Regions from separate parts of the Pantoea sp. Z09 genome, predicted to be linked through region 4. Evidence: predicted binding sites of a transcription regulator. Region 4 holds the regulator's gene; each other region holds the start of a gene.
The links. Region 4 encodes Fur, which represses iron uptake genes when iron is present. Its sites were predicted from a motif close to ATAATAATGAGAACNACTATCAA; they were not measured.
Positions count from the first base shown of each region.

Region 1 (8,019 bases), 400 kb from region 4:
CGCCCGCCGCCGCGGTGTTGACGCTCAGCGAGCGCTCAATCAGCAGACGCTCCAGCAGCAGCTGCGTATCGCCGCGCGCAAAGCCCTGCACCGAGACAATCGCGCCGTCGCGCGCCGCAATCTGCTCGCACAGCGTGCGCAGCTGATCGGCGTCGCCGTGGTAGATCACCGCGTCGAAGTGGGCAGCGAGCGGATCCTTCGCCAGCGCGATACGCGCCTGCACCGCCTGCGGCAGAGTGCCGCGCAGCTTGCGGTGCAGCTCGTCGTCCGGCCACAGCGCCTGGCTGCCGACGCTGGTCACCGCCGCCAGCTGCACCAGCGCATCCTGCTCGTTGTCGGCGAGGCAGAGCACGCCTTCGCGCGGCAGCAGCGAGAAGGTATTGCGCTCGCCGGTTGGACCGGTCAGCAGCCGCACGGTGCCCGCCTGCGCCAGGGTGGCGTAGCGCTGGCAGATGGCGGCCAGCTCCGGCTTATCCTGCTGCGCCCAGGCGGTCAACGCCTTATGCGGCTCCAGCAGCGCCTCGCGCAGCGTGCCGTCCGCCGGACGCTCGCTGTCCTGACGATCGAAGGTTTTGCTTAGCGCCGCTTCCGGACGGCTGGCCAGCAGGCGGTAAAGGTAGAGCGGACCGCCCGCTTTCGGGCCGGTACCGGAAAGCCCCTCGCCGCCGAAAGGCTGCACGCCGACCACCGCGCCCACCATATTACGGTTGACGTAGAGGTTGCCGACTTTGGCGTTGGCCGTGACCTGCGCGATGGTTTCATCGATGCGGGTGTGCACGCCCAGCGTCAGGCCGTAGCCACCGGCGTTGATCTGATCGATCAGCTGCGGCAGGGCGTTGCGCGCGAAGCGCACCACGTGCAGCACCGGGCCAAAAATCTCCTGGTCGAGATCGCTGACCTGATCCAGCTCGATCAGCGTCGGCTTGATAAAGGTGCCGCTTTGCCACTCGGCGCGATCCTGCGGATGCTCCTGCGCCGCCTGATAAACGGTATTGCCTTTATTGCGCATTGCCTGGATGTGGCGCTCGATATTGGCTTTCGCCTCGGCGTCGATCACCGGGCCGATGTCGGTAGAGAGGCGCTCCGGGTTGCCCATGCGGCATTCGGCCATCGCGCCGCGCAGCATCTTCAGGGTGTGATCCGCCACATCATCCTGAATGCAGAGCAGGCGCAGCGCCGAACAGCGCTGTCCGGCGCTGTCGAACGCCGACGCCATAATATCGACCACCACCTGTTCGGTCAGGGCGGAGGAGTCGACGATCATCGCATTCAGCCCGCCGGTTTCGGCGATCAGCGGCGTCGGACGGCCCTGCGGATCGAGACGACCGGCCAGGTTGCGCTGCAGCAGCGTCGCCACGGCGGTGGAGCCGGTAAACATCACGCCGCGCACGCGCGCATCGCGGGTCAGCTGGGCGCCGACGGTTTCGCCGTTGCCCGGCAGCAGCTGCAGGACGCCAGCCGGCACGCCCGCGTCCAGCAGGATGCGCACCGCCTGCGCGGCGATCAGCGGCGTCTGCTCCGCTGGCTTGGCCAGCACGCTGTTGCCCGCCGCCAGCGCGGCGGCAATCTGGCCGGTGAAGATCGCCAGCGGGAAGTTCCACGGGCTGATGCAGACCACCGGGCCAAGCGGGCGATGGGTTTCGTTATCAAAATCGTGACGCACCATGCCAGCGTAGTAGCGCAGGAAATCGACCGCCTCGCGCACTTCGGCGATGGCGTTGTTGTAGGTTTTGCCCGCTTCGCGCACCAGGATGCCGATCAGCTGCTGCATGCCGTCTTCCATATGCTGCGCGGCGCGGTCAAGGATCGCCGCGCGTTCGTCCGGCGGCGTGGCGAACCAGATGGGACCGGCGTTGACCGCCGCATCCAGCGCCCGCGACACTTCTGCCTCGCTGGCCTCGCGCACCTGACCGACGATATCGCCCGGCGCGGCTGGGTTCAGCACCGCGCGCGCCTCGCCGTCGCCCAGCTCGCCGTCGATGATCGGCTGCGCCAGCCAGGGCTGCGCGGCGCTGCTCAGCAGGGCGCTGGAGAGCGACGCCAGGCGATGTTCGTTGGCCATGTCGATGCCCGCCGCGTTGCTGCGTCCCGCGCCGTAGAGATCGCGCGGCAGCGGAATTTTCGGATGCGGCAGGCCAATCGCGCCTTCGCTCGCGCCCAGCTTCTCGACCGCCGCCACCGGATCGGCCACCAGCTCGTCGAGCGGCAGCGTGGTGTCGGCAATGCGGTTAACGAACGAAGTGTTGGCGCCGTTTTCCAGCAGGCGACGCACCAGATAGGCGAGCAGGGTTTCATGGGTGCCGACCGGCGCATAGATGCGGCACGGGCGGTTCAGCTTGCCGTCCGCCACTTTGCCGACCACCTGCTCATAGAGCGGCTCGCCCATACCGTGCAGGCACTGGAACTCATACTGGCCAGGGTAGTAGTTATTGCCCGCCAGCTGATAGATCGCCGCCAGCGTATGGGCGTTGTGGGTGGCGAACTGCGGGTAGATCAGGTTCGGCACCGCCAGCAGCTTGCGCGCGCAGGCGAGATAGGAGATATCGGTGTAGACCTTGCGGGTGTAGACCGGATAGCCTTCGAGGCCTTCCACCTGGGCGCGTTTGATTTCGCTGTCCCAGTAGGCGCCTTTCACCAGGCGGATCATCAGGCGGCGACGGCTGCGCTGCGCCAGGTCGATCAGCGAGTCGATCACGAACGGACAGCGCTTCATATAGGCCTGGATCACGAAGCCGATGCCGTTCCAGCCCTCCAGCTCCGGCTCGAAGCAGAGTTTTTCCAGCAGATCGAGCGACAGCTCCAGACGGTCCGCCTCTTCGGCGTCGATATTAATGCCGATATCGTAGGAGCGCGCCAGCAGCGTCAGGGATTTGAGGATCGGATAAAGCTCCTCCATCACGCGGTCGTACTGGGCGCGGCTGTAGCGCGGATGCAGGGCGGAGAGCTTGATAGAGATGCCCGGCCCTTCATAGATGCCGCGTCCGTTGGAGGCTTTGCCGATGGCGTGGATCGCCTGCTGGTAGGAGACCAGATAGGCTTTGGCGTCGCTGGCGGTCAGCGCCGCTTCGCCCAGCATATCGTAGGAGTAGCGAAAGCCTTTCTCTTCCAGCTTGCGCGCGTTCGCCAGCGCCTCGGCGATGGTTTCGCCGGTCACGAACTGCTCGCCCATCAGACGCATCGCCATATCGACCCCTTTTCGGATCAGCGGCTCGCCGCTCTTGCCGATAATGCGGTTCAGCGAACGCGACAGGTTGGCTTCGTTATGCGTGGAAACCAGACGGCCGGTAAACAGCAGACCCCAGGTGGCGGCGTTGACGAACAGGGAAGGGCTGCGGCCGAGATGCGACTGCCAGTTGCCGTTGCTGATTTTGTCGCGGATCAGCGCGTCGCGCGTCGGCTTGTCGGGAATACGCAGCAGCGCCTCCGCCAGGCACATCAGCGCCACGCCCTCCTGAGAAGATAACGAGAACTCCTGCAGCAGGCTTTGCACCATACCGGCGCGTCCGGTTGCCCCTTTTTGGTGCCGCAGCTTGTCGGCAAGGCTGTAGGCGAGCTGATGGGTTTTCTCCGCCAGCGCCGCCGGCAGGCGCGCCTGTTCCAGCAGCATCGGCACCGCGTCGGTTTCCGGACGGCGCCAGGCAGCGGTAATGGCGGCGCGCGCCACCGACTGCGGCAGAATATGTTCGGCGAAGTCGAGGAAGGGCTGATGCGTCTCTTCCGGCGCGTTCTCTTCCGGCTCCGCCAGCGTGCCCGCCGTCATGGGGATTTCCGGCAGCGCGTCGCCGCTCTCCAGCTGGCCGAGATAGTTGAAAATCGCCTGCTTAATCAGCCAGTGCGGGGTGCGGTCGATTTTCTGCGCCGCCAGTTTAATGCGTTCGCGGGTGGCTTCATCCAGCTTCACCCCCATGGTAGTCGTGCCCATGACGTCTCTGCTCCTGTGTCTGTATCTTACTGCGTGGGCAGCACTATTACTGATGTTGCAACTTTGTGCAACCGTGTTAAGTGTGACCTGTGTAGCAGCCTTTTTAATGAGTAATTTGTTAATGCTAAAAAAGACGGCACGGAACTTGCTGCAAGAATCTCGCCAGAATGACACGGCGCTAACTCACTGCATTTGTGAGGGTTATCAGGAGTGCAACTTACGAACTGTGAGCGAGTGCAACCTGTTAGCAAAATTTAGCCATTAACAGGTGAAATCCCTGTGATGCCTGTGTTAAATCCATTGTGCGCGTCGCACCTTTCCGGCAGGATACCGCGCCTCAGGAAACGTCACGCGCCTGAATCTGGACAAAAACCTGCCGCGTCGTCCCGTTCCGGCGTCGCGGCAGAGTGCGGTTTCTCTCGGGAAATCAACTATAAAGTGGAGAGACGAATGAGTGTAAGCACACCGATGCTGGTGACTTTTGTAATTTATATCCTTGGGATGGTGCTAATAGGCTTTATCGCCTACCGATCCACAAAAAACTTTGACGATTACATTCTCGGCGGACGCAGTCTGGGCAGCTTCGTGACGGCGCTCTCAGCAGGCGCGTCGGATATGAGCGGCTGGCTGCTGATGGGCCTGCCTGGTGCAATTTTTCTCTCCGGCATTTCGGAAAGCTGGATCGCCATCGGTCTGACCATCGGCGCCTGGCTTAACTGGAAAATCGTCGCGGGCCGTCTGCGCGTGCAGACTGAGCATCACGACAACGCCCTGACGCTGCCTGATTTCTTTACCAGCCGCTTTGAAGACAACAGCAAAATCCTGCGCGTTATCTCCGCGCTGGTGATCCTGATTTTCTTCACCATCTACTGCGCCTCTGGCGTGGTGGCGGGCGCGCGCCTGTTCGAAAGCACCTTCGGCATGAGCTATGAAACCGCGCTGTGGGCCGGTGCGGCGGCAACCATTCTCTATACGCTGGTGGGCGGCTTCCTGGCGGTGAGCTGGACCGACACCGTGCAGGCGAGCCTGATGATTTTCGCCCTGATCCTGACGCCGGTTATCGTGATTGTCGCCGTTGGCGGGTTGAACGATTCGCTGGCGGTCATCGAAGCCAAGAGCATCGAAAACCTCAATATGCTGAAGGGGCTCAACTTTGTCGCGGTGATCTCGCTGCTCGGCTGGGGACTCGGCTATTTCGGCCAGCCGCATATTCTGGCGCGCTTTATGGCGGCGGATTCGCACCGCTCGATCCGCACCGCGCGCCGCATCGGCATGGCGTGGATGGTGCTCTGTCTGGCAGGCGCGGTGGCGGTTGGCTTCTTCGGTATCGCCTATTTCCAGAACCACCCCGAGCAGGCGGCGAACGTTAGCGGCAACGGCGAGCGCGTATTTATCGAACTGGCGCGCATTCTGTTCAACCCGTGGATCGCTGGCATTCTGCTTTCGGCCATTCTGGCGGCAGTGATGTCGACGCTGAGCTGCCAGCTGCTGGTTTGCTCCAGCGCGCTGACGGAAGATCTCTACAAAGGCTTCCTGCGTAAAAACGCCAGCCAGAAAGAGCTGGTGTGGTTTGGCCGCGCCATGGTGCTGCTGGTGGCGCTGGTGGCGATTGCGCTTGCCTCCAACCCAGACAACCGCGTGCTGGGCCTGGTGAGCTACGCCTGGGCCGGTTTCGGCGCGGCCTTCGGCCCGGTGGTGTTGTTCGGCGTCTGCTGGAAACGCATGACGCGCAACGGCGCGCTGGCGGGCATGGTGATTGGCGCAGCGACGGTGCTGATCTGGAAACAGTATGGCTGGCTCGATCTCTACGAGATCATTCCGGGCTTCGCCTTCGCCAGCATCGCGATTGTGCTCTTTAGCCTGCTGGGTCGCGCGCCGTCTGCCGCCGCGCAGCAGCGCTTCGACGCCGCCGAGGCTGAATACCTGACTAAGTAATTTGTTACAACATACAAGCCCGTTTTCTCCCTGAAAGCGGGCTTTTTTGCGTCTGCAGGGCCACAAATAATTTCGGAGGATTACTTGTTTTTTCTTCCGCGATAATGATAATCGGTATCGTTCGCATTTTACCTAACTTTACCCGCGATTGACGCTGCTTAACATTCCAGAGGTCAGCTATGTTTGTTCCCTTTCTTATCATGCTGCGCGAAGGCCTCGAAGCAGCGCTGATCGTTAGCCTGATTGCCGGTTATCTGAAGCGCACCGGGCGCAGCCAGTGGTTCCCGGCGCTCTGGGCGGGCGTCTTTGTCGCCGCCGCGCTTTGTCTGGCGCTCGGCATTTTCATCAACCAGACCACCGGCGAGTTTCCGCAAAAGCAGCAGGAGCTGTTTGAGGGCATCGTCGCCGTGGTGGCGGTGGCTATCCTGACGTCGATGGTGTTCTGGATGCGTAAAGTAGCGCGCAATATGCGCGTGGCGCTGAAGCAGGCGGTGGATCAGGCGCTGAACCGGTCAGGACGCGGCGGGCTGGCGCTGGTGCTGATGGTGTTTCTCGCCGTGGCGCGCGAAGGGCTGGAGTCGGTGTTCTTCTTGCTGGCTGCCTTTACGCAGGATGTCGGCTATGCGCCGCCGATCGGCGCGGTGCTGGGGCTGGCGACCGCCGTGGCGCTGGGCATGCTGCTCTACTGGGGCGGCGTGCGTCTCAATATGGCGCACTTCTTTCGCTGGAGCAGCCTGTTTATCCTGTTTGTCGCCGCCGGGCTGGCGGCGGGCGCGATCCGCGCCTTCCATGAGGCGGGCCTCTGGAACCAGTTTCAAACCGTCGCCTTCGATCTGAGCGGCGTGCTCTCTACCCATTCGCTGGCAGGCACGCTGCTTGAGGGCGTGCTGGGCTATCAGGAGACGCCGAGCGTGAGCGAAGTGGCGGTCTATTTCCTCTATCTGATTCCGGCGCTGCTGCTGTTTTTACTGCCGGCGCGTCCGGCGCGCCAACTTTCGACTAAACAGGGATAACTCTATGAAGATTCGCTTTCGCCGCAAAACCGTGCTGGCTTCCTTGCTGGCGCTGTCGGGCGCCGCTGCGGCGGCCGATATTCCTCAGGTTCAGGTCAGCGTGACGGATACGCAGTGTGAACCAATGCAGCTCACCGTCAAAGCGGGCAAAACCCAGTTTTTAATTAAAAACAACAGTCAGAAAGCGCTGGAGTGGGAAATCCTGAAAGGGGTGCTGGTGGTGGAAGAGCGCGAGAATATCGCGCCGGGCTTCAGCCAGAAGCTGACCGCCAACCTGGAAGCAGGCGAATATGAGATGACCTGCGGCCTGCTGAGCAATCCCAAGGGCAAACTGATCGTCGAGGGCGACGCCTCGCCTGCGGCAAAAGGTGGCAAGCCGGACGTGCTGGCGCTCGCCGGCCCGATCACCGCCTATAAAGCCTATGTGACGCAGGAAGTGGCGCAGCTGGTCGCCAGCACCGAAGCCTTTACCCACGCGGTGAAGGCGGGCGATCTGGCGAAAGCCCGCTCGCTCTACGCGCCGACGCGCCAGCACTACGAGCGCATCGAGCCGATCGCCGAACTCTTCTCCGATCTGGATGGCAGCATTGACGCGCGCGAAGACGACTACGAGAAAAAAGCGGAAGATCCGAAATTCACCGGCTTCCACCGTCTGGAGAAGGCGCTGTTCAGCGACAACAACACTAAGGGCATGGAAGGCTACGCCACCCAGCTGAACCGCGATGTGCAGGATCTGCAGACCCGCATCAGCGAGCTGGCGTTCCCGCCGGTGAAAGTGGTCGGCGGCGCGGCGGGCCTGATCGAAGAGGTCGCTTCTAGCAAGATTTCCGGCGAGGAGGATCGCTACAGCCGCACTGACCTGTGGGATTTCCAGGCGAACATCGACGGCGCGCAAAAGATTGTCGATCTGCTGCGTCCGCAGCTGCAGCAGGCGAATCCGCAGCTGCTGGCGAAGGTGGACGGAAACTTTAAGAAAGTCGACGCCATCCTGAGCAAATACCGCACGGGCGAGGGCTTTGCCTCCTATGAGAAGCTGACCAGCGCGGATCGCAATGCGCTGAAAGGACCGATTACCGCGCTGGCGGAAGATCTCTCTTTGCTGCGTGGAACCTTAGGTCTCGATTAGGATGAGTCGTCAACACAATGAGG
Region 1 is NZ_CP092373.1:2,332,322-2,340,340, reverse strand. Features, by position in the region: gene putA (trifunctional transcriptional regulator/proline dehydrogenase/L-glutamate gamma-semialdehyde dehydrogenase) at 1-3,922, opposite strand, end outside; gene putP (sodium/proline symporter PutP) at 4,373-5,857, shown strand; gene efeU (iron uptake transporter permease EfeU) at 6,037-6,870, shown strand; gene efeO (iron uptake system protein EfeO) at 6,875-7,996, shown strand; gene efeB (iron uptake transporter deferrochelatase/peroxidase subunit) at 7,998-8,019, shown strand, end outside.
Region 1: the regulator Fur is predicted to act here: its motif matches at 5,962-5,984, upstream of efeU (iron uptake transporter permease EfeU).

Region 2 (8,019 bases), 410 kb from region 4:
ATGTGCGATATCCAGCGCCGAGGTCGGCTCGTCCAGCAGCAGGCAGCGGCTGTTCTGCGCCACCAGCATCGCCAGCCAGGCGCGCTGACGTTCGCCGCCGGAGAGGCTATCCACCAGACGCGCGGCCAGCGGCTTCAGCCCGACCTGGGCGATCGCCTCCTCTACCCGCACGCGATCTTCCTGACCAAAGCGGCCCAGCGCGCCGTGCCACGGATAGCGGCCAATCGCCACCAGCTCGCGCACCGTCATGCCTTCGGCGGCGGGCAGCTGCTGCGGCAGATAGGCGACCTCACGCGCGAAGGCTTTGCCGTTCCACGCCTCGACCGGACTACCGTTAAGCAGCACGCGGCCTTCGCTGGCGTTCTGGTGGCGGCCCAGCATCTTAAGCAGGGTGGATTTGCCGGAGCCGTTGTGGCCGATAAGCGCGGTAACCTTGCCAGGCGGAAAGGTGAGCGAGAGCGGATGCAGCAGCGTGCGGCCGGGCACGTGAAAGCTGACATCCTCCAGCGTAAAAGTGGCTGCGTCGTGCGGAGGCTGCATGGTTATCCCAGGTTAAACGGGCGCCGCAGCGCCCGGTTGCATCAGAAACGGAAAGTGGCGGTGCCGACGATTTGACGCTCAGCGCCCCAGTAGCAGGCGTAGTCGCGGTAGCAGCTGGCGACATAGTCGCGGTCAAACAGGTTTTTCACGTTGACGCCCACCGAGGAGCCCGGCAGGCCGAAACGGCCAAGATCGTATTTCAGCATCGCGTCCACCGTGGTGTAACCGGCAACGTCGAAGTTCTGGTTGGTTTGCGTGCCGGTGCTGTATAGCCCTTTGCTTTCCCCGACGTAGCGCACGCCTGCGCCGACGGTGACGCCAGAGAGCGCGGTTTCATGGAAGCTATAGTCCGCCCACAGCGACGCCATATGCTTCGGCACCTGCACCGGCGTGCGGCCTTTCAGCTGCGTGTCGTGGGTGTACTCCGCGTCGGTGTAGGTGTAGGACGCCGTCAGGTCGATATTGGCGTTTACCGCCGCTTTGGCTTCCAGCTCGACGCCGCGCGAACGGATTTCGCCACTCTGCACGCTGGCGAACGGATGGTTTACCGTATCGGGATCCGCCGTCAGGTTTTTAGTCTTCGTCAGCTGATAAACCGCAGCGGTCATGGTGATCGGACGATCTTTCGGCACATATTTCACGCCCGCTTCATACTGCTTAGCGCGCGACGGATCGAAGGCCTGGCCTTCATAGGTCGAACCCGAATTAGGAATAAAGGCTTCGCTGTAGCTGAAGTAAGGGGCGATACCGTTGTCGAATACATAGTTCAGCCCGCCGCGCCAGGTAAAGGCCTGATCGTTCTGGCGGCTCAGCGTGCCGTTATAGCGATCGTACACCGAGGTCATGGCGTAATCGTAGCGGCCGCCCAGCGTCAGCACCCAGCGGTCCCACTCCATCTGATCCTGAACATAGAGGCCGGTCTGGCGCTGTTTATTGAGATGCTGATACGGGTCATACGGCGTGACGCTCTCATCGCCATACTGCGGAGCAATGGCGTTCAGGCTACTGGCCGAGCCAAACTGCGCATTGATATCATTGCGCGTGCGCTGGAAATCCACGCCCAGCAGCAGCGTATGATCCAGCGCGCCGGTGGCGAATGTCGCCTGTGCCTGGGTATCGACGGCGAACTGGTTTAGCGTCTCGTCCGACACCGCCGAGCCGCGCGTAATCGACTGGGTCGCCGCGTCGAAGCCGTTGCCGTAGATGCTGCGGTAGTTAGTGCGCAGATCGGCGTAGCGCAGGTTCTGACGCACCGTCCAGGTGTCGTTGAAGCTGTGCTCGGCGCTGTAGCCGATCATTTTGGTATTGCGCGAGATCTTATTGCTCTGCTCGCCTTCGTCGAAGTTGGTCGGTAGCTTATATTCGCTGCCGTCCGCGCGCGTAATCGGCACCACCGTGCCCTGACGCGGCAGCCAGCCGTAGTAGCCGGTTTGCGGCTCATTCTGGAAATAGGTCAGCAGGTCGATGCGGGTGTTGGCGTCAGGACGCCAGCTAAAGGCGGGCGCGATGGTGTAGCGCTTCTCTTTGTTCATCTCCTGCTGCGCGTCGGCGCTGTGGGCGAGGCCGGTCAGACGATAGCTGTAAACGCCGTCGTCATCCAGCGCGCCACCGAAATCGAAGCCGGTGGAAAAGAGGTTGTCGCTGCCCATCTGGAACTGCACTTCGCGCAGCGTCTCCTGCGTCGGACGCTTGCTTACCAGCGCCACTACGCCGCCGGGATTGCTCTTGCCGTAGAGCACCGACACCGGCCCGCGCAGCAGTTCGGCGCGCTCAAGGAAGTAAGGATCGATGGCGAATTCGGAATAGTTGTCGCCCTGCAGTTTCAGGCCGTCAAGGTACTGGTTGGTGTTGGTTTCGCTAAAGCCCCGGATCGACAGCGCGTCGATAACGCCGGAGCTGCCGCGGTTGCCGGTCAATACGCCCGGCGTGTAGTTAAACGCCTCTTTCACCGAGGCAATCTGCCGCGTCTCCATCTCCTCGCGCGTTACCACCGACACCGACTGCGGGTTTTTCTCAATCGGCGTGTCGGTTTTGGTGCCGGTGGCGCTCTTTTTCGCGGCAATGGTCGGCGCCGGTCCCCATGCGCTCTCCTGCGCCGCCTCAGCGCCGCCTGCCGCGGAAACCACCAGCGTCTCCTCAGCCAGCGCCGAGGCGCTTACTGAGCCAAAAATTACGGCAATGCTTAAAGCCAGCGGGCGGCGGGAAAAAGCGCCGCGCAGATAACAAGGAAAAGTCGTTCGCGCATTCATAGTAGTGTCTCTTGAATAAAGTAGTGGGCAGGCGAATGGAAACGAGAATGATTATTATGCCGGATGGATTTTAGGCGAAACTGCGCGTTTTCCGCAAGCGATAATCCCGCGCGCAGCGCCGTCTGGCGGGCATTCGCGCAGTATTGATCGGGCACAAAAAAAGGGCGCCTTAGCGCCCTTTTTAACCGGTGGTTTAGTTACCGCCGAACATATCTTTAATCCAGCCCGCGACGCCGTCGCCCTCTTTCTTCTCCGGCTGCTGCTGCGGTTGCTGCTGCATCTGCTGCTGGTTTTGCTGCTGGTTCAGCATCTCCTGCTGCTGTTGTTGCTGCTGCTGCTGGAACAGCTGCTGCTGCTGCTGACAGAGCGCATCGGGATCGAGCGCCCACACCGGCAGCGAGCGCCAGGTGCTGCTGCCGGTGCCGCAGACAAAGTTGCCCGCGGTGTCGACGTTCATCATCGAGACATCTTCCGGCGGCGTCAGCACCAGCGGCATCGGCGCCTGGTTATCCAGGTAGCGGCGATAGATCTGCATCGCGCCGCTGGCGCCGTAGAGCTTGCTCGGCTGGTTGTTATCGCGGCCGACCCAGGTAATAGCGACTTCCTTGCCGTCAACCCCGGCGAACCAGCTGTCGATCAGGTCGTTGGTGGTGCCGGTTTTACCCGCCAGATGCGCCTTCGGATAGCGCGCGCCCAGCGCACGCGCCGTGCCGTGATCGGCAACCTGCTGCATGGTGTAGAGCGTCAGATAGGCGGCCTGCGCCGGCTCGACGCGCTGCGCCTGTGGATAGCTCTGGTAAAGCACGCTGCCGTCTTCGGCAATTACCGAGCGCACCGCCGACAGCGAAGCGCGGTTGCCGCCGCTGGCAATCGACTGGAACGCCTGCGCCACTTCGATCGGCGTCAGGTTAAGCGCACCGAGCAGCATCGAGGGCACCGGGTTGAGCTGATCTTTCGGCACGCCCAGTTTGGTCCAGGTATCCACCACCGCGTCCAGTCCCAGCGTCATGCCGAGGTTAACCGTCGGCACGTTCATGGAGTTGGTCAGCGCGTCCACCAGCATCACCTTGCCGCTGAAGCGACGATCGTCGTTCATCGGCTTCCAGACGCTGCCGTTCGGCTGTTTTAGCGCGATCGGCTCATCGGCGATCCAGCTGTTAAGACGATAGGTGTTCGGCTGGCTGAGTGCGGTCAGGTAGGTCGCCGGCTTCGCCAGCGAGCCGATAGAGCGACGCGCCTGCAGCGCGCGGTTATAGCCGGCGAACTGCGGATCCGCGCCGCCGACCATGGCGCGCACTTCGCCGCTGAAGCGATCGACCACCACCATCGCGGTTTCCAGATCTTTCAGGCCGCGCTGTTTTTTCAGCGCCGGAATGCCGTCAAGCACCGCCTTCTCCGCCGCATCCTGCGACACCGGATCGAGCGTGGTGAAGATCTTCACGCCGGAAAGATCTTTGACCTTGTCGCCCAGCTTCGCCTGCAGCTCGCTGCGCACCATCTGCATAAAGGCGGGCTGCGGGGTGATCACGCCGCCTTTCGGCTGCACGCCGAGCGGACGCGCCGAGAGCATGTCGTACAGCTCCTGGTCAATCACCTTCTGCTGCTGCAGCAGACGCAGCACCAGGTTACGGCGCTCCAGCGCCAGCTTGGGATTACGCCACGGGTTGTAAAGCGAGGCGCCCTTCACCATCCCCACCAGCATCGCCTGCTGATCGAGGCTCAGCTCGTCGACCGGACGGCCAAAGTAGTAGAGGCTCGCCAGCGGGAAGCCGCGGATCTGGTCGTTACCCGCCTGGCCGAGGTAAACCTCGTTCAGGTAGAGTTCCAGAATGCGATCCTTGCTGTAGCGCGCGTCCATAATGACCGCCATATAGGCTTCGCGCGCTTTACGCCACAGCGAACGCTCGTTGGTCAGGAACAGGTTTTTCACCAGCTGCTGCGTCAGCGTACTGCCGCCCTGCACCGCTTTGCCGGCGGTGATATTGGCGAGGAAGGCGCGGCCGATCGAGTAGGGGCTAATGCCGTCATGCTCGTAGAAGTGGCGGTCTTCGGTGGCGATCAGCGTGTCGACCAGCAGATCCGGGAAGCCGGCGCGCGGCACGAACAGGCGCTGTTCGCCGTTCGGCGACTGCAGCATGGTGATCAGGCGCGGATCGAGGCGGAAGAAGCCGAAGTCGCGGCCGGAGTCGAGGTTTTTAATCTCGCCCAGCTCGTCGCCGTCAAACACCATCTGCGCGTGCACCTGGCCCTCTTTGCTGTCCGGGAAGTCGAACGGACGGCGCAGCAGATCGATGGTGTTGCCTTTAACCGAGAATTCGCCGGGACGCGTAATGCGCGACACCTCGCGATACTGCGTGCCTTCCAGCAGCGCGATCATCTCTTTCTTGTTATAAGCCATGCCAGGCTCAAGGCTGACCATGCGGCCGTAGACGGTCGCGGGCAGCTGCCACACTTTGCCGTCGATGCGGGCGCGGATCTCCGAGTCGAGGTAGACGCCCCAGGCGGCCATAATCACCACAAACACGAGGAACAGCTTGATCAACCAGCCTAACCAGCGGCGCTTCCCGCGCGGCGGACGCTTTCCTTTACTTTTACGCGGCACAGGCGCTTTCTCCTCGACCTCATCGTCAAAATCATCTTGTTCAAAATCGTCTTCATCCCTGCGGCGACCCCGACGCGTAGCGTTACGCGGCGGCTTGGGTTGTTTTCCTTTGCGCCCAATGGGTTCGCGATCGTTCCCAGACATTGGTTTCATTCTCCAGGCATTACGTTGGCTGCGCCGATACTCTAGCGACTTTTACCGCGTCCGCATGGCGGAACCCTCCTAAATCGATCCAGCGGGCTCAACCTTGCGGGGAATATTTTTTCGTGCGCCTTGTGGGCAAGGCGCTGGCCGGATCGTCAGGCCAGGGATGGCGGGGATAGCGCCCTTTCATCTCTTTCTGCACTTCAGGGTATGCGCCGCGCCAGAAGGCGGCCAGGTCGCGGGTGATCTGCAGCGGCCGCTGCGCGGGCGACAACAGCTCCAGCACCAGCGGCACGCGCCCTTCCGCCACCGCAGGATTGCTCGCCTCGCCGAACATCTCCTGAATGCGCACCGCCAGCGCGGGCGGCTTATCGGCGTGATAGCGAATCGGCAGCCGGCTTCCGGTGGGCACAGTGTAATGAGTTGGCAGCGCACTATCCAGCCGCTGACGTTGTGACCATGTGAGCAAATGTAATAGCGCGCTGACAAGGTTGACCGCCTGCAGCGATTTGAGATCGCGCACCGCGCCCATCTCAGGCAGCAGCCAGCGGTCAAGCGTCGCCAGTAGTGACGCGTCGTCGACCGCGGGCCAGCCCTCTTCCGGCAGCCACTGCGCCGCGCACTGCAGCCGCACGCGCAGCTGCTGCGCCGCCTCGCTCCAGCCCAGCACCGCCAGCCCTTTTTGCGCGATCCAGCGCAGCATCGCCGCGTGCAGCACCTCGGGTTCCGGGCGCGCCATCGGCTGCGCCTTCAGCACCAGCGCGCCGATCTGCTCGCGGCGCAGCGCGCGCAGCGTGCCCTTCTCTTCGTCCCACTCCACTTCGGCGCGCACCTCGACCAGCGCCGGTATCGCCTGACGCAGCGCGTCAATATCGATCGGCAGCGCCAGCAGCATGCGCGCGTCGGGCGTCGCGCTGCCCTGCAGCAGCGCGGGCGCGATCAGCCATTCATAGCGGTTCAGCCCCTCTTGCCCATCGAGCATCGCGCCCAGCCCGTTGGCGAGCTGGTAGCGGCCGCCATTGTCGCGGCGCCGCGCCAGCCGGTCGCCGAAGCCCGCCGCCAGCAGTGCCGGAAAGCGATCTTCATCGACGCGCCCGCCGCTGACGCCGAGCCGCGTCTGCCACTGCTTCGCCCGCCGCTGCCACTGCGGCTGCGGACGGTGCAGCGCGTCGCGCAGGTCCGGGCTGCCGCTGCGCGGCGGATCCTCAAGGATCGCCACCAGCAGCGCGGCGCTGGCGACCGCGTCGGCGTCCTGTCCGGCGGCGCAGAGCACGGCGCTGAGGCGTGGATCGGTGCCGAGCTGTGCCATGCGGCGTCCCAGCGCGCTCAGGCCACCGTTCTCTTCCAGCGCGCCAAGCTGCGTGAGCAACTGCCTCGCCGCGTGCAGATGTTTTTCCGGCGGCGCGTCGAGCCAGGTGAGCTGATCCGGCTGGCGGCAGCCCCACTGCAGCAGCTCGATCCAGAGCGCGGCGAGATCGCTGTGCAGCATTTCCGCCTCGCTCTGCGCGGCGGCGCGCGACGCCTGCTCTTCGGGGATCAGATGCAGGCAGATGCCGGGCATCAGTCGTCCGGCGCGGCCAGCGCGCTGCGTCATCGACGCCTGGCTAATGCGCTGGGTCAGCAGCCGCGTCACGCCGCTGCGCGCGTCGAACTGCGCGGTGCGCTCCAGCGCGCTGTCCACCACCAGCCGAATCCCTTCAATGGTCAGGCTGGTTTCGGCGATATTGGTGGCGAGCACCACTTTGCGGCGGCCGGGCGGCGCGGGCAAGATGGCGCGGCGCTGCGCCGCCAGCGGCAGCGCGCCGTAGAGCGGCGTAAGGTCGACATCCTCCGCCACGCGGGATTCCAGCTCGCGCCGCACCCGTTCGATTTCCGCCACGCCGGGCAGAAACAGCAGCAGCGAGCCGCTCTCTTCGCGCAGCAGCTGCGCCGTTTCGCGCGCCACCGCCTCTTCGAAGCGCAGCGTGGTGCTGAGCGAGGCGAAACGCCGCGTCACGGGAAAGCTGCGGCCCTCGGAGACGATCAGCGGCGCGTCGGGCAGCAGCGCCGAGAGGCGCGCGTTGTCGAGCGTCGCCGACATCAGCAGAATTTTCAGATCGTCCCGCAACCCCTGCTGCACGTCGAGCAGCAGCGCCAGCGCCAGATCCGCCTGCAGGCTGCGCTCGTGGAACTCATCGAGGATCACCAGCGACACGCCGCTGAGTTCCGGGTCGCGCTGCAGCTGGCGCGTCAGCATCCCTTCCGTCACCACTTCCAGTCGGGTAGTGGGACCGACGCAGTTTTCGCCGCGCATGCGATAGCCGACGGTGCCGCCGGGCTGCTCGCCAAGCTGCTCCGCCAGGCGCTGCGCCACGTTACGCGCCGCCAGCCGACGCGGCTCCAGCATAATAATGCGGCCCGGCAGACTGGCCTGTTGCAGCAGCTGCAGCGGCAGCCAGGTTGATTTGCCCGCGCCGGTTGGCGCCGCCAGCAGGATTTGCGGCG
Region 2 is NZ_CP092373.1:3,147,519-3,155,537, forward strand. Features, by position in the region: gene fhuC (Fe3+-hydroxamate ABC transporter ATP-binding protein FhuC) at 1-540, opposite strand, end outside; gene fhuA (ferrichrome porin FhuA) at 582-2,789, opposite strand; gene mrcB (bifunctional glycosyl transferase/transpeptidase) at 2,983-5,535, opposite strand; gene hrpB (ATP-dependent helicase HrpB) at 5,633-8,019, opposite strand, start outside.
Region 2: the regulator Fur is predicted to act here: its motif matches at 2,825-2,847, upstream of fhuA (ferrichrome porin FhuA).

Region 3 (8,019 bases), 1.9 Mb from region 4:
TCGTCAACTGGACCTCGGCGCGCGGGCTTTACGCCACTATTCCCTGGCAGGGCGCGCCGGAACAGCTGACGCGCTTTATCGCCGATCTCTACTACGTGCATCTGCCCGCGCTGGGCGTCGCGCGCCGTCAGGGAAAAGATCTGCTGCGTCTCGATATGAAAGCCTCGACGCCGGACGCGCTGGTCGGCCTCTTCTCCATTCCTGTCACGCTGAGCTAGCAGCGGCTTTTCGTGCGGTGAACTGTGATAAACCGCACGATTTTATAAAATAGATGCGTTTTCTGGCGTAAAATTCCTGCCTTAACCCGGAAGCCGTGCGGATATCGTGCATAAGGCCTGCCGGACTGGATATTCATCTGCCTTTCAGGTTCTTTTCGAACCAGACATATAACACGACGACAACCATGAAACTGACTTCGCTGTTCCTTGTTACGGCGCTTTCTGCTTTGCCGCTCTTTGCCGGCGCCCAGATGGCTGAACCCTTTACGCCGCCTGCTGGCCTGCATCCGCATGCCCAGCCGACCCAGCATGAAATCCTCGGCGACAACGCGCTGCCGCAGCAGTCGCCGAAGCACTTCGGCGCCGACGCCTTAAACGACAACCTCTGATCGCCGCGCGCGACCTCCGCGCGCTTCTCTGATTCGCATGCTCTTCTGTGCGCAGGCATTCGCCTGCGCACCTTTTCGGCTGCGCGGAAATAGCACAATCGATCCTTGCGTGTAAGATATATCATGAGTAATCTGGGCGCCTCAAATGAGAATCATTCTTCTGTTTTCTCACGCATTCACGGCCGCAGCCGGCGGCGTAAAAGGAGGATTTATGCATTCCGACAACCAGGCGTCCCGCAGCCGCGCGCCGCAGCGCGTGCGCAACGAACTGCGCTTTCGCCACATCACCGTCGCCAGCAAAACGCTGGTCGCCAGCGAATTCTGGCGCATCACCTTTCACGGCAGCGATCTGGCGGGCTTCCACTCGCCGGGCTTTGACGACCATATCAAAGTTTTTTTCCCGCAGGAGAGCGGCGCGGAACTGCAGCTGCCGCAGATGACCGACGACGGCATCGTCTGGCCAGGCGGCGCGCGTCCGCCGGCGCGCGACTATACGCCGCTTGCCTTTGACGGCGAATCGTCGCTGACGCTCGACTTCTATATCCACGACGGTGGCGTCGCCAGCGGCTGGGCGCAGCAGGCGAAAGAGGGCGATCGCCTGATTATGGGCGGCCCGCGCGGCTCGCTGGTGGTGCCGACCGACTACGCGTTTCAGCTCTACGTCTGCGATGAAACCGGGCTGCCGGCGTTCAAACGCCGTCAGGCCGACGCCAGGGCGCAGGCGCTGCATCTGTTCGCCTGCGTGGATGAAGCGACCGGGCGCGACTACCTGCCAGATCTGGCTGGCGTCAACGCCCACTGGCTCGGCAGCGGCGCGGCGCAGGCGGATAAGCTGATCGCCGCGCTGGATAACATCGCCGTGCCGCAGGAGGATTACTTTATCTGGCTGACCGGCGAGGGCGACTTCGCCAAGGCGCTCGGCGACTACTTTGTCACGCGTCGCGGCCTCGATCCCGCCTTTGTGCGCGCCGTCGCTTACTGGCACGCCAAATAGGCCGATACCGCCGCCCGTGTTGAATTTTGCCAGGCGGCGGACTACTATCATCCTCCCGTAAAGACTCCCTTCAGGCAGGCAATGAAACAGGATCCGGCTTTCTCGTGTCACCAGGATTCCGCTCCGCGCGGCGGATGCGGCGGTCGCCGTAAGCGACGTGAAAAGATGCTGGACGCCAGCGATATCCGCCTGTTAATGCTGCATTTTCTGGCGCAAAACGACGCACACGGCTACGAGCTGATCAAGTCGATCGAAGAGCTGTCTAAAGGCGAATACTCTCCAAGTCCCGGCATTATCTATCCCAATCTGACGCTGCTGGAAGAGCTGGACGCCATCAGCGTGGTGGACGCGCAGGCGTCGCGCAAAGCCTATACGCTGAATGCGGCGGGACGCGCGCAGCTGGCGGAGCAGCAGCCGCAGGTCGAGCAGCTGATTGAGCGCCTGTCGTCGCTGGCGGTGCTGGTCAATAACCGCAGCATTCCCGACGTCGATCAGGCGATCCACCGTATGCGTACCACGCTCAATAGCCGCCTCGCCCAGCAAGACATATCGCCGGAAACCCTGGCAAAGGTGGTCGAGGCGCTAAACGCGGCGGCGGATAAAATCGCTGCCAGCTAAGCCTCAGCTTTTTTTCTTATCCACATGACCTAACGGCCGATCCGGGAAGCAGACGTCGCGCACGCGCTGCTTCAGCGCCGCCGCGTCAGGAAAGCCGCCGTCGCGTTTACGCTCCCACAGCATATCGTCATTAATGACAATCTCAAATACCCCGCCGGTGCCCGGCTTCAGCGTGACTGCCGCCAGGTCGTCGGCGAAGGTGTGCAGCAGCTCCTGCGCCATCCAGGCGGAACGCAGCAGCCAGTTACACTGGGTGCAGTAGTGGATGATAATGGAGGGTTTCTCGGTCATAGCGGTTTCCCTGTCGACGTTAGTTTCGCTCTGCACGCAGATTAGCAAATCGTGCGGTGTAAGATACATCTTACTCTAAAGCCAGTTGATAATGATTACCACTTACATTACATTTCTGGCGAAATTATTCATAATAAAAAAGACGTTCTGTTTACGGTTTGATGTGCAAAACCGTGCTTTGTCTACTGACAGCAAGTAAGTGAGCAAATACTAACAATCAATAAGGTATTTGCGCTTATGTCTTCAATGTTTCAGGGATTCACCCAGCCGCGACTCTGTAAAATCGCGCTGCTGGCTGCCTCGGTTCACGCCGCCTGCGGCTATGCCGCCAGCGAAACGCCTGCCAGCGAAAAAAGCAGCGCCGACCCGGTCATGACCGTTACCGCGCCGAAGCCAAAGGCGGGCAATAAAACCACATTATCCGCCGCCGACCTGCAAAAACGTGGGGCCAACGACTTCGGCTCCATTATGTGCTATGAGCCGCTGATCAGCGCCACCGGATCGGCGGGCGGCTCCTCCTCAGGCAAAAGCGGCTTCGACCGCGCCGGCTACAGCGGCTACAACATTCGCGGCCTGGAGAGCAACCGCGTCGGGCTCGACGTTGACGGCATTCCCCTGCCGGACGCCACCGGCCGTCCCTACGTTAGCCGCGTCGGCAACAACACCTTCGGCATCGGGCGCGGCGACTATATCGATCCCTATATGTTCGGCAGCGTCGAGATTGAAAAGGGCGCGACCGCGGTCGATCAGCCCAACGCCTCGATTGGCGGCAACGTCTCGTTTCACAACAAAAGCGCCGACGACTACCTGAGCGGCAGCAAAAACAGTTACTTCGGCTATCAGAGTAACTACAACTCCGCCGACCGCAGCTGGCACAACGGCATCACGGCGGCAGCGGGCGACGATGAACTGCGCGGCCTGTTTGTCTACAGCCGCCGCGACGGTCAGGAGACGCAAAACAACAGCGGCGTGAAGCAGGCCTATCCGGCTAACTGGCACTCCGACGCCTTTATGACCTCCGGCATCTGGCAGCCCAACGACCAGCATAAGCTGAGCGCCACTTTCGACTACTACCACAAAACTAACCACACCCACTACGACGGCTGGGATACCTCCGGCAATACCGTCTGGGGCACCTCGCAGCAGCAGAGCGACACGCGCCGCTTCGGCGTCAGCCTGGCGGATGAGTGGACGCCCTACAGCGATCTGCTCGACACTCTGACCACGCGCCTCTACTGGCAGAAAACCGAGTCGCACGACAATACCTGGATGCCGAGCAGCGCCAGCGCCTGGGAAAGGGTCTATTCCGATTACAACACCCGCAGCCTCGGCTTCGACACGCGCGCCACGAAAATCGTCGGCCGCCACGAGCTGAGCGCCGGCGTTAACGCCAGCATCGAGAGCACCGAGCGCCCGTTCCGTCAGTCGCCCACGCCGAGCCAGTACAGCGTGATCATGCAGCCGCAGGCCGACAGCCGCAGCTACACCGTCGCCGGCTACCTGCAGGATAAGATCAACTTCGACCTCGACAGCCACGGCTTCGCAGTGATCCCCGGCGTGCGCGTGATGTATCAGAACACCAAACCGCGCAACCTCTCCGACCTCACCGCTGGCAGCAGCGTGCTGACCGAAGAGCAGCTGGAAACGCTCTACGGCTCCGGCAACAGCGACACCGAAGTGCTGCCGTCGCTTACCCTGCAGTACGATCTGACGCCAGCGCTCATCACCTATTTGCAGTACAAGCGCGGCGTCGAGTTCCCGACCGCCAGCCAGCTCTACGGCTCCTGGAACCTCGGCTCCAGCTATGCGGGCCGCGCGCAGTATGCGCTGGTCGGCAACGCCGATCTCGACACCGAAACCAGCAACAACTTCGAGTGGGGAGTGAAAGGCCAGGCGGTGGAAGGCGTGACGGTGAACGCCTCGCTGTTCTACAACCAGTACAAAAACTTTATCGCCTACACGCGCTATACCCGCGCCGGCAACCCTGACAAGTTCGTTAACGTGCCGGGCAATATTTACACCACCTACCAGGCGGAGAACCGCGACAAGGCCTATATCTACGGCGCGGAGCTGGCGACTAAACTCAACTTCGGCACCTGGTTCCAGCAGGTCGACGGGCTGAGCGCCACCTTTGCGCTGGGCTATAACGAAGGGAAGTCGAAGTCGAGCTATTCAGGCGACAAGTATGTCGATCTCGACAGCGTCGCGCCGCTGAAGGCGATCGTCGGGCTGGCGTGGGATGACGTGCAGCGCGGCTACGGCGCGGCGGTCACCGCAACCTTCGTCAAAGGCAAACGCGCCACGGAAACCAACCGCGAAAGCTATACCAACAGCGGCGCGGCGCTCACCGACGCCACCAGCGAGTATATGCGCGTGCCGGGTTATGGCATGGTAGATGCAACGGCCTACTGGCAGGTGGCGAAGAACGTCAGGCTGAGCGGCGGCATCTATAACCTGACCGACCGCAAATACTGGGACTACACCAGCAGCCGCGAGCTGACCAGCGAGACGGCGCAGGATCGCAACGATGTGGCGCTGGCGGTGATGCCGGGCCGCACGTACCAGCTGGGCGTCAACGTCGATTTCTAATCACTCGTCCGCCCTGCGCTGAGGCAGGGCGTTTTTGCTACGGGAGCAACGCGCAATGAATCCACTGTTTCAACATTATCAAACGCTGAAAAGCAGCCACCCGAAAAAATACGCCCGCGATCTGGCCGCGCTGATGGGCATCAGCGAAGCGGCGCTGTGCGACGCCCGCGTCGGTCAGGACGCGCAGCGGCTACAGCCGCAGTTCCGCGAGCTGCTGCAGGCGCTAGAAGCGGTCGGCGAAACCAAAAATATCACCCGCAACGACTATGCGGTGCATGAGCATCTTGGCAGCTATCAGAACCTTAAAATGGGCGATCACGCCGGGCTGGTGCTAAACCCGCGCGCGCTCGATCTGCGTCTGTTTCCCGGCCAGTGGCGCAGCGCGTTTTTCCTGCGCGAGCAGAGCGCGCACGGCGAGCGGCAGAGCATTCAGATTTTCGATCGTCACGGCGACGCGGTGCTGAAAATTTACGCCACTGACCATACTGACATGCCGGCCTGGCAGGCGCTGATCGCGCGCTTCGCTGACGAGGCGCCCGCCGCGCTGCACGTCGACGCGCCAGAACCGGCCAGCTTCGCCGAAGAGATCGACGCCGCCGCTATCGACAGCGAGTGGCGCGCCATGACCGACGTGCATCAGTTCTTTGGCCTGCTGAAGCGCCATAACGTCTCGCGCCCGCAGGCGTTCCGCGCGGCGGGCAGCGATCTGGCGTGGCGCGTGGAGAACGACGCGCTGGCGCGGCTGCTAACGCTGGCGCAGCAGGAAGGCAATGAAATCATGATCTTCGTCGGCAATCGCGGCTGCACCCAGATCTTTACCGGCGCGGTGGAAAAAGTGGTGCCGATGGAGAACTGGCTCAATATTTTCAACCCGCGCTTTACGCTGCACCTGATGGCGGACCAGATCCACGAGAGCTGGGTGACGCGCAAACCCGGCAGCGACGGCTTCGTCACCAGCCTGGAGCTGTTCGCCGCCGACGGCACGCAGATCGCGCAGCTCTACGGCCAGCGCAGCGAAGGCACGCCGGAGCAGGCGCGCTGGCGCGAGCAGGTGACCTCGCTGAGCGCGGCGGGAGAAGTGGCATGAAACGCCTGATCCCCTGGCTGCTGCTGCTGGCGCTGCAGTCGCTGGCGGCGGAGCGCGTTATCTCAATCGGCGGCGACGTCACGCAGATTGTCTATGCGCTGGGCGGCCAGCAGGCGCTGGTGGCGCGCGACAGCACCAGCCAGCATCCGGCGCTGGCGAAAAAGCTGCCGGATATCGGCTATATGCGTCAGCTTAACGCCGAGGGCATTCTGGCGCTGAAGCCGACGCTGGTGCTGAGCAGCGAGCAGGCGAAACCCTCGCTGGCGCTGCAGCAGATCGCCCAGGCGGGCGTAAAGGTGGTGGAAGTTACCGGCGAGAACAGCCTTGATGCTATCCCGAAAAAGATCCTGACCATCGGCAAGGCGCTGCAGCGCGAGGAAGAGGCGCAGACGCTGGCGCAGCAGGTGAGCCGCACGCTGGCGGTGCTGCCGACGCGGCCGCTGCCGGTAAAAGTGCTGTTTATTATGACCCACAGCGGCATGAAGTCGCTGGCGGCGGGCAGCGACACCGCCGCCGACGGCGCCATCCGCAGCGCCGGGCTGGTCAACGCGATGGGCGCGGTGCCGCACTATCAGCCGCTGTCGCAGGAGGGCGTTATCGCCGCCGCGCCGGATCTGGTGGTGATCGGCGATGACGGGCTGAAAACCCTGGGCGATGAAGAGAAGGTGTGGCAGCTGCCTGGCCTGGCGCTGACCCCGGCGGGCCAGCAGAAGAACCTGCTGGTAATCGACGAGATGGCGCTGCTCGGCTTCGGTCTCGACACCCCTGGCGCCCTCGTGAAGCTGCGCAAAGCGGCGGAAGCGGCGCGGCATGAGTAATCCGCGCGCGCTGCGCTGGCTGGCGCTGATGCTGATCGCCATGCTGGCGGCGGTGGCGCTGGCGGCGAATCTCGGCGCGATGACGCTGTCGCCGCGCGCCCTGTGGCTGGCGCCGCTCAGCGACACGCTCTGGCAGATCTGGCTTAACATCCGTTTGCCGCGCGTGCTGCTGGCGGTGGTCATCGGCATGGCGCTGGCGGTGTCCGGCGCGGTGATGCAGGGGCTGTTTCGCAACCCGCTCGCCGATCCCGGCCTGCTCGGCATCAGCAGCGGCGCGGGGCTGGCGGTGGCGATCGCCATTGTGTTGCCGCTGGCGCTGCCGCCGCTGCTGGCGCTCTGGCTGCCGAGCGTGGCGGCCTTTCTCGGCAGCCTGGCGGTGATGGCGTTGATTTTCAGCTTCAGCCAGCTGGCGCAGGGCAGTCTGGCGCGTCTGCTGCTGGTGGGTATCGCCATCAACGCGCTGTGCGGCGCGGCGGTGGGCGTGCTCGCCTGGCTGAGCAACGATCAGCAGCTGCGCCAGCTCTCGCTGTGGGGCATGGGCAGCCTGAGCCAGGCGCAGTGGCCGATGCTGGCGGTGTGCGCCGCCTTTATTCTGCCGTCGCTGCTGCTGACGCAGCTGCGTGCGCGTCATCTTAATCTGCTGCAGCTGGGGGAAGAGGACGCGCACTATATGGGCATCGACGTGCGCCGCACCCAGCGGCAGCTGCTGGTGCTGAGCGCGCTGCTGGTGGGCGCGGCGGTGTCGGTAAGCGGCATTATCGGCTTTGTCGGGCTGGTGGTGCCGCACGTGATGCGCTTCTGTCTCGGCAGCGATCACCGCTGGATGCTGCCTGGATCGGCGCTGGCGGGCGCGCTGCTGCTGCTGCTGGCGGATACGCTGGCGCGCACGGTGGTGGTGCCGGCCGAAATGCCGGTAGGGCTGCTGACCAGCCTGCTGGGCGGCCCCTGGTTTCTCTGGCTGATCCTGCGTCAGCAGCGAGGAGGTGAGTGATGGAACAGCTAGAAGCGCGCAGCC
Region 3 is NZ_CP092373.1:671,433-679,451, forward strand. Features, by position in the region: gene MC269_RS03345 (helix-turn-helix domain-containing protein) at 1-218, shown strand, start outside; gene MC269_RS03350 (hypothetical protein) at 404-607, shown strand; gene MC269_RS03355 (siderophore-interacting protein) at 819-1,601, shown strand; gene MC269_RS03360 (PadR family transcriptional regulator) at 1,683-2,219, shown strand; gene MC269_RS03365 (SelT/SelW/SelH family protein) at 2,223-2,510, opposite strand; gene MC269_RS03370 (TonB-dependent receptor domain-containing protein) at 2,748-5,099, shown strand; gene MC269_RS03375 (hemin-degrading factor) at 5,155-6,186, shown strand; gene MC269_RS03380 (hemin ABC transporter substrate-binding protein) at 6,183-7,004, shown strand; gene MC269_RS03385 (iron ABC transporter permease) at 6,997-7,995, shown strand; gene MC269_RS03390 (heme ABC transporter ATP-binding protein) at 7,995-8,019, shown strand, end outside.
Region 3: the regulator Fur is predicted to act here: its motif matches at 2,596-2,618, upstream of MC269_RS03370 (TonB-dependent receptor domain-containing protein).

Region 4 (8,019 bases):
CGCGATCCTGGCGAAACAGCATTACCGGCAGCGCGCCGACGCCCAGCAGGACAACCAGCGCGCGACGCAGCAAGATTTTATACAAAGGATATTTCTGGTACATCAGTGGCCTCCTCTACAGCAGCGTGATGAAATGTGATCTCGCTCAGATATTACGCTGCCCTGTGTAATTTTGCTACTCATCCGACCACTATTTTGCACTTTAACCCCCTTAGATCAAAGAATAGTGAAAGGAAGTTACAGAATGGTTAAACGCATGATCATCTTATGATCCATACGCAGCCCCTGCTTTTGCTGCTACAGTAGCGGCAATTTTTCCGGCATGGAGCAACGCTGCGTGGCCACCGTTTTAATCGTTGAAGATGAGAAAGAGATTCGGCGCTTTGTGCGCCTCGCGCTGGAGGGCGAAGCGCTGAAGGTGTTCGACGCCGATACGCTGCAGCGCGGTCTGATTGAGGCGGCGACGCGCAAGCCCGATCTGGTGATCCTCGATCTGGGATTGCCCGACGGCGACGGACGCGATTTTATTCGTGAGGTGCGTCAGTGGAGCGCCGTGCCGGTGATTGTGCTGTCAGCGCGCGTGGATGAGCAGGATAAGATCGACGCGCTCGACGCTGGCGCGGATGATTATCTGACTAAGCCTTTCGGCATCGGCGAGCTGCTGGCGCGCGTGCGCGTGGCGCTGCGCCGTCATCCCGGCCAGCAGCCGGAGCCGGTGATCCGCTTCGCCGACGTCAGCGTCGATCTGGCGGCGCGGCGCGTGATGCGCGGCGCAGATGAAGTGCACCTGACGCCGATTGAGTTTCGTCTGCTGGCGCTGCTGCTGAATAATATCGGCAAGGTGCTGACCCAGCGTCAGCTGTTAAGCCAGGTCTGGGGGCCGAACGCGGTAGAGCATAGCCACTATCTGCGCATCTATATGGCGCATCTGCGCCAGAAGCTGGAGGCGGATCCGGCGCAGCCAAAGCATCTGCTGACCGAAACCGGCATCGGCTACCGCTTTATGCCATAAAAAAAGCGCCCGATGGGCGCTTGATGCTTGTGTCATCGTGCAGACGCGGATGGCATGGACCGTCGCGCGCGGCATCGCCGCCCGCTCGGCCCAGTACGTTATCAGGCGTTTTTCAGCACTTCGCTGACAATCTCTACCGCTTCTTTCTCGATCTGCGCGCGGTGTTCCGCACCCAGGAAGCTCTCGCAGTAGATTTTGTAGGCGTCTTCGGTGCCTGACGGACGCGCGGCGAACCAGCCGTTTTCCGTCATCACCTTCAGACCGCCGATGGACGCACCGTTGCCCGGCGCCGCCGTCAGACGCGCGGTGATCGGATCGCCCGCCAGCGTGTCAGCGCTGACCATCTCCGGTGACAGCTTCGACAGCGCCGCTTTCTGCGCTGAGGTGGCTGGCGCCTGCAGACGGTTATAGCTCGGCGCGCCAAAGCGCTCAGCCAGCTCGTCGTAGTGCTGCTGCGGGTTCTTGCCGGTGACCGCGGTGATTTCCGCCGCCAGCAGGCAGAGAATGATGCCGTCTTTGTCAGTGGACCAGGCAGAGCCGTCGAAGCGCAGGAAAGAGGCGCCCGCGCTCTCTTCGCCGCCGAAGCCGAAGCTGCCGTCGAACAGGCCGTCAACGAACCACTTAAAGCCCACCGGCACTTCCACCAGCTTACGGCCGATGTCGTTGACCACGCGGTCGATCATCGCGCTGGACACCAGCGTTTTGCCGACGGCGACCTCTTTGCCCCACTGCGGACGATGCTGGAACAGGTAGTTAATGGCAACGGCCAGATAGTGGTTCGGGTTCATCAGGCCTGACGGCGTCACGATGCCGTGACGGTCATAATCTGGGTCGTTGCCGAACGCCAGGTCGAACTTGTCTTTATAGGCCAGCAGACCCGCCATAGCGCACTCGGACGAGCAGTCCATGCGCACCACGCCATCTTTGTCCAGATGCATAAAGCGGAAGGTCTGGTCGATGGCGTCGTTAACGATGGTCAGGTCGAGATTGTAGTGCTCGGCGATGCGCTTCCAGTATTCCATGCCGGAGCCGCCCAGCGGATCGACGCCGAGCTTCAGGCCCGCTTTCTGGATAGCGGCGAAGTCGATCACCTGCGCCAGCCCTTCGACGTACGGCTGGATCAGATCTTTTTCGACGATGCGGCCGCTCGCCCACGCCTGATCCAGCGGCAGGCGTTTCACCTCTTGCAGACCCGCTTTGATCAGCTGATTGGCGCGATCTTCTACCACTTTGGTGACGTTGGTGTCGGCCGGGCCGCCGTTCGGCGGGTTGTACTTGATGCCGCCATCTTCCGGCGGGTTGTGCGACGGCGTGATCACAATGCCGTCCGCCTGCGCCCCGCCCTGCTTGTTATGCTCGAGGATGGCGTTGGAGATAGCGGGTGTCGGCGTATAGCCGTTGTCCTGCTGAACAATGACATCGACGCCGTTGGCAGCCAGCACTTCCAGCACCGACAGGATCGCCGGCTCAGAGAGCGCGTGCGTATCTTTGCCGACGTAGCAAGGTCCGGTAATGCCGTTTTTCTTGCGCTCTTCCGCAATCGCCTGCGCAATCGCCAGAATATGGTGCTCGTTAAAGCTTTGACGTCCTGCGCTGCCGCGATGGCCGGATGTGCCGAATTTCACCGCATGGTCCGGGTTCGCCACGTCGGGCTGCAGGACATAATACTGTGACGTTAACTGTGCAACGTTAATCAAATCGCTCTGCTGGGCGGGTTGCCCGGCACGGGGGTGACTGGCCATTGGCGCTTCTCCCTGACGCTTCAGTTTAAATGGTGCCGCAAACTTTCTCTGCCAGCTCCTGCGGGAACTGCATCGAGACCATGATGTGTTCCACCATGCTGCATTTACGGCCGGTATTGGTATTGGTGATCACCCAGTACGGCGTGCCGGGAACGTGCTTCGGCTTAGTATGGGTGCCATTTTGCAACAGCGTTTGCTCGTCGCCCGCGAAATAGACGCGAGTACGGCCCTGCAGCGACGCAGTGGCTTCAGCAAATGCTGAAGGATCAAGACGATAGAGCGTTGACAGAATCATCATAAAGCGATTGACCGCTTTCTTCTGTTCGGCGTATTCGTCGGACAGCAGCAGCTCACGCACGGCGCGTACGCGATCCTGTGGACGGTTTTCCGCCCGCACCGGCTGGATCGCCTTCTGCGCCGCATCACCTGAGGCTAACGGCGGGGCCGCCGCAGGCGCGCTTTGACCGGCGTTAAATTTTAGCATCCGCCGTAAAATGTCAGAGGCGCTCTCGCCGATATGTTGCGTGTGGCTGGCGATATAGCGGTAGAGGTCTTCGTCAACTTCGATCGTTTTCATCTTTTTCCGTACGGTTTCGACTTATGACAGAACCATGCCAGCCTGGAAATCGCCGTCGGCAAACGCCGGACGGTCGCTGAGCGGGCGGGTTCTAACACAAGGATTATAAAGTTAAATCCAGACGGCCTGATAGCATTCGCACGCTCTGACGGCAAAAGTCGGAATATGCCCTAAAGCCTGCCCTGTCGGCGCGCCCGGAAAGGTGAAAGCATGATAACCTAAGCCGAGGTCCCCATCTTAAGAACTTTGCCATGATTTTAAATGCTCGTTTGCAAACTGACCAATCTGTTGCGGATTCCCTTCCCATCCTGCTTATTCACGGCCTGTTCGGCAGCCTGGACAACCTGGGCGTGCTGGCGCGCGGCTTAAAGGATGCGGGGCCGCTGATTCAGGTCGACGTGCGCAATCACGGCCTCTCGCCGCGCGCCGATGAGATGAGCTATCGCGCCATGGCGCAGGATATGCTCGACACGCTGGACGCGCACCATATCGATCGCGTCGCGGTCATCGGCCACTCCATGGGCGGAAAAATCGCCATGGCGATGAGCGCGCTGGCGCCGCAGCGCCTGGAACGGCTGGTAATGATCGACATCGCGCCGGTGGACTATCAGACGCGCCGCCATGACGAGATCTTCGCCGCCATCCGCGCCGTGAGCGACGCGGGCGTGCGTCTGCGCAGCGAGGCCGCGCAGGTGATGCGCGCCCATATAAAGGAAGAGGGCGTGATTCAGTTTATCCTCAAGTCGTTCCAGGAGGGCGAGTGGCGCTTCAACGTGCCCGCGCTGTGGGAAAACTACGCTACACTATCAGGCTGGGAAGCGGTGCCGGCCTGGCCGCATCCGGCGCTGTTTATTCGCGGCGGGGAGTCGCCCTATCTCGACAATCAGTACCGTGACGCGCTGCTGCGCCAGTTTCCCGCCGCCAGCGCTTACGTTATCAGCGGCGCCGGACACTGGGTGCACGCCGAGAAACCTGATGCGGTATTGCGCAGCGTTCGCCGCTTTTTTGCGCTTTAAAAGCAAAAGCTTGCCGTTCGCGGTTTTGCATTGGCGTCATCACTTCTGCTGGAGTATGATGGCGCGCTAAATTTTGCCGCAGCCGGTTTTTCGCCGCGGCAATCACCTGTATCGTCATCAACGCGCCTGTTCGCGCCTCTAGTTTTACTAAGCCATGGCAAAAGAACACACTGACCGCACCACGCTGGATCTGTTCGCAAACGAGCGTCGTCCCGGTCGACCGAAAACCAGTCCGCTCTCGCGTGATGAACAGCTGCGCATCAATAAGCGCAATCAACTAAAACGCGACAAAGTGCGCGGGCTGCGCCGTGTCGAACTCAAAATGAGCGGCGAAGCCGTGGATGCGCTGAACACCCTGGCCGAGCAACGCAATATCAGCCGCAGCGAACTGATTGAACAGATGCTGCTGGCGCAACTCAAACTGGACTGAACCGCGCAAAGCGCACGCAGAAGCAAATGGCGCGCCTTTTCAAGTTCCGCCCCGTTGCCCGCTCTGCTATCATTCGCTTAATTGTGCGCTCTGCGCATGCATCTCATTATCAGGATTTAAGAGGTTATTGATCCCATGGCAATCGTAGGCATCTTCTTCGGCAGCGATACCGGCAACACCGAAAACATTGCAAAAATGATCCAGAAACAACTGGGCAAAGACGTTGCGGAAGTGCATGACATTGCCAAAAGCACGAAAGAAGATCTGGAAGCGTTCGACATCCTGCTGCTGGGCATTCCCACCTGGTATTACGGCGAAGCGCAGTGCGACTGGGACGATTTCTTCCCGACGCTGGAGGAGATCGACTTCAACGGCAAGCTGGTGGCGCTTTTCGGCTGCGGCGACCAGGAAGACTACGCGGAATATTTCTGCGACGCGATGGGCACCATTCGCGACATTATCGAGCCAAACGGCGCGGTAATCGTCGGTCACTGGCCGACCGAAGGCTACCACTTCGAAGCCTCTAAAGGCCTGGCGGACGACAAGCATTTCCTCGGCCTGGCCATCGATGAAGATCGTCAGCCAGAGCTGACCAGCCAGCGCGTCGACGCCTGGGTAAAACAGATCTATGACGAGCTGCAGCTGCAGGCGATCATCGAAGCCTGATTACCCACATACTCAATGTGGGCGCTGGCTCACATTGAGTTAAAGGTTTTTCCTATAGAAATAATAGCTACAGATTTTTAACTTTTACCGCTGTTTCTGTACAATACCCACATCGGTTATCTGCTTATTTCTTCCGCGAGGTCAGGAAGTTAGCGAGATGATAACGAACCTCCTGCATTTCTCCGCCCGGCGCCGTTACGCATTTCCTTACAGCCCGTGTTGATTTCAGGCGTTTCCCTCGGTTTTCATTTCAATGCTTCGCCTCTATAATGAGACGCAAATGAGAATAGACACCGAACGACATTCAAGGCAAGGCGCCTCAAGTAACCAGCAAAGTAACAGGACACTATCCGCATGACTGACAACAACACCGCATTAAAGAAGGCTGGCCTGAAAGTCACGCTGCCCAGACTTAAAATTCTGGAAGTGCTTCAGGAACCTCAGTGCCATCACGTCAGCGCGGAAGATCTTTATAAACGCCTGATCGATATGGGCGAAGAGATTGGTCTGGCGACCGTTTATCGCGTACTCAACCAGTTTGACGATGCGGGCATTGTGACGCGTCACAACTTTGAAGGCGGGAAATCGGTTTTCGAACTGACCCAGCAGCATCACCACGATCACCTGATCTGCCTCGACTGCGGTAAAGTGATCGAGTTCAGCGACGAATCGATCGAAGCGCGTCAGCGCGACATCGCCACCCGCCACGGCATCAAGCTGACCAACCATAGCCTCTATCTCTATGGCCACTGCGCGCTGGGCGATTGCCGCGAAGACGACACGCTCCACGACCAGTAATATGTGCTATGCAGTAATGCTAAAAGCCGGTATGCATACCGGCTTTTTTTATGGGTGGCGGTCAGGCGACCAGGGTTTCGTGCAGGTAGCGCCAGCGAGGAATGGAGGTGCTGCAGTCGAGGATCGCCAGCGCGATACGCGTTTGATCGCTGCCGTTCATCATCTGCAGTTCGCGATACTGGATAGTCACCTCATCTTTTTGCTGCGAGATCACCGCGTGTTCGCTGGTGGCAATGCGCATGCCTTCGCGCTTCCCCTGCAGCTGACGAAACAGCTCTTCGGTCTGATTCAGGTCGAGCTGCCTGCCCTGCGGCGTGACCATGCGGAAATCGGGATGAAAATGGGAGAGCAGCAGGTGGAAAGTGTCATCTTCGCCTGACGGCTGGTTAAACATACGTTCGATCAGCTGATGTAAAACCACCACGCTGTGTTTTGCTTCCTGACCAAGAGCCGTCATTTGTTATCCTTTATCTGCCCGCATAGCCTCTTTAGAGAGCGGATAGCCTACCTGAAAAAATGAAATTCACATCTGGAAATTGATTAATTTTCATTAACTCAGATAACTGCCAGACTGGTCCGACAAGTTATTATTATCGCCTGTAGCATAAAAACATGCCGGTTCCCTTATGGCAGCCATAAAAAAGGGCGATTGCTCGCCCTGTTATCATTTTATGATGCGGTTAACGCAAAAATTTAATCGCCGATTTTCGCCCAGGTGTCGCGCAGACCCACGGTGCGGTTAAACACCAGCTGGTTCGGACGAGAATAGTGGCTGTCGACGCAGAAGTAGCCTTCGCGCTCGAACTGATAGGGCGCGTCCGGGCTGGCATGCTGCACGCCTGGCTCGACGAATCCCTGACGAATGCTCAGCGAGTCAGGGTTGATGGTAGTGAGGAAATCCTCCGCCGCGCCTGGGTTCGGCACGCTGAACAGGCGATCGTAAAGACGGAATTCCGCCGGCAGCGCATGTTCGGCAGAGACCCAGTGGATCACGCCCTTCACCTTGCGGCCGTCAGCCGGATCTTTGCTCAGGGTATCGACGTCGCAGGTGCAGTAGATGCAGGTGATATTCCCCTCTTCATCTTTAGCAACGCGCTCAGCGCGGATCACATAGGCGTTGCGCAGACGCACCTCTTTGCCCAGCACCAGTCGCTTGTACTGCTTGTTGGCTTCCTCGCGGAAATCCGCGCGGTCGATCCAGACTTCGCGTCCAAAAGGCACATCGCGCGTGCCCATCTCCGGCTTGTTCGGATGGTTCGGCATGGTGATGGTTTCATGATGGCCTGCCGGCAGGTTTTCAATCACCACCTTCAGCGGATCCAGCACCGCCATGGCGCGCGGCGCGTTTTCGTTGAGATCGTCGCGAATGCAGGACTCCAGCGACGCCATCTCCACCACGTTGTCCTGTTTCGTCACGCCGATGCGGCGGCAGAACTCGCGGATAGAGGCAGCGGTGTAGCCGCGACGGCGCAGGCCCGACACGGTCAGCATGCGCGGATCGTCCCAGCCTTCCACCACTTTTTCGCTCACCAGCTGCGTCAGCTTACGCTTCGACATCACCGCATATTCAAGGTTAAGACGCGAGAACTCATACTGACGCGGATGCACCGGAATCGTAATGTTGTCCAGCACCCAGTCATAGAGACGGCGGTTGTCCTGAAACTCCAGCGTACAGAGCGAATGGGTGATGTTTTCCAGCGCATCGGAGATACAGTGGGTAAAGTCGTACATCGGGTAGATGCACCACTTTGTGCCGGTCTGGTGATGCTCGGCGAACT
Region 4 is NZ_CP092373.1:2,734,376-2,742,394, forward strand. Features, by position in the region: gene MC269_RS13080 (DUF2517 family protein) at 1-103, opposite strand, end outside; gene kdpE (two-component system response regulator KdpE) at 338-1,012, shown strand; gene pgm (phosphoglucomutase (alpha-D-glucose-1,6-bisphosphate-dependent)) at 1,114-2,754, opposite strand; gene seqA (replication initiation negative regulator SeqA) at 2,780-3,331, opposite strand; gene ybfF (esterase) at 3,583-4,347, shown strand; gene ybfE (LexA regulated protein) at 4,502-4,777, shown strand; gene fldA (flavodoxin FldA) at 4,913-5,443, shown strand; gene fur (ferric iron uptake transcriptional regulator) at 5,798-6,241, shown strand; gene MC269_RS13120 (hypothetical protein) at 6,303-6,698, opposite strand; gene glnS (glutamine--tRNA ligase) at 6,935-8,019, opposite strand, start outside.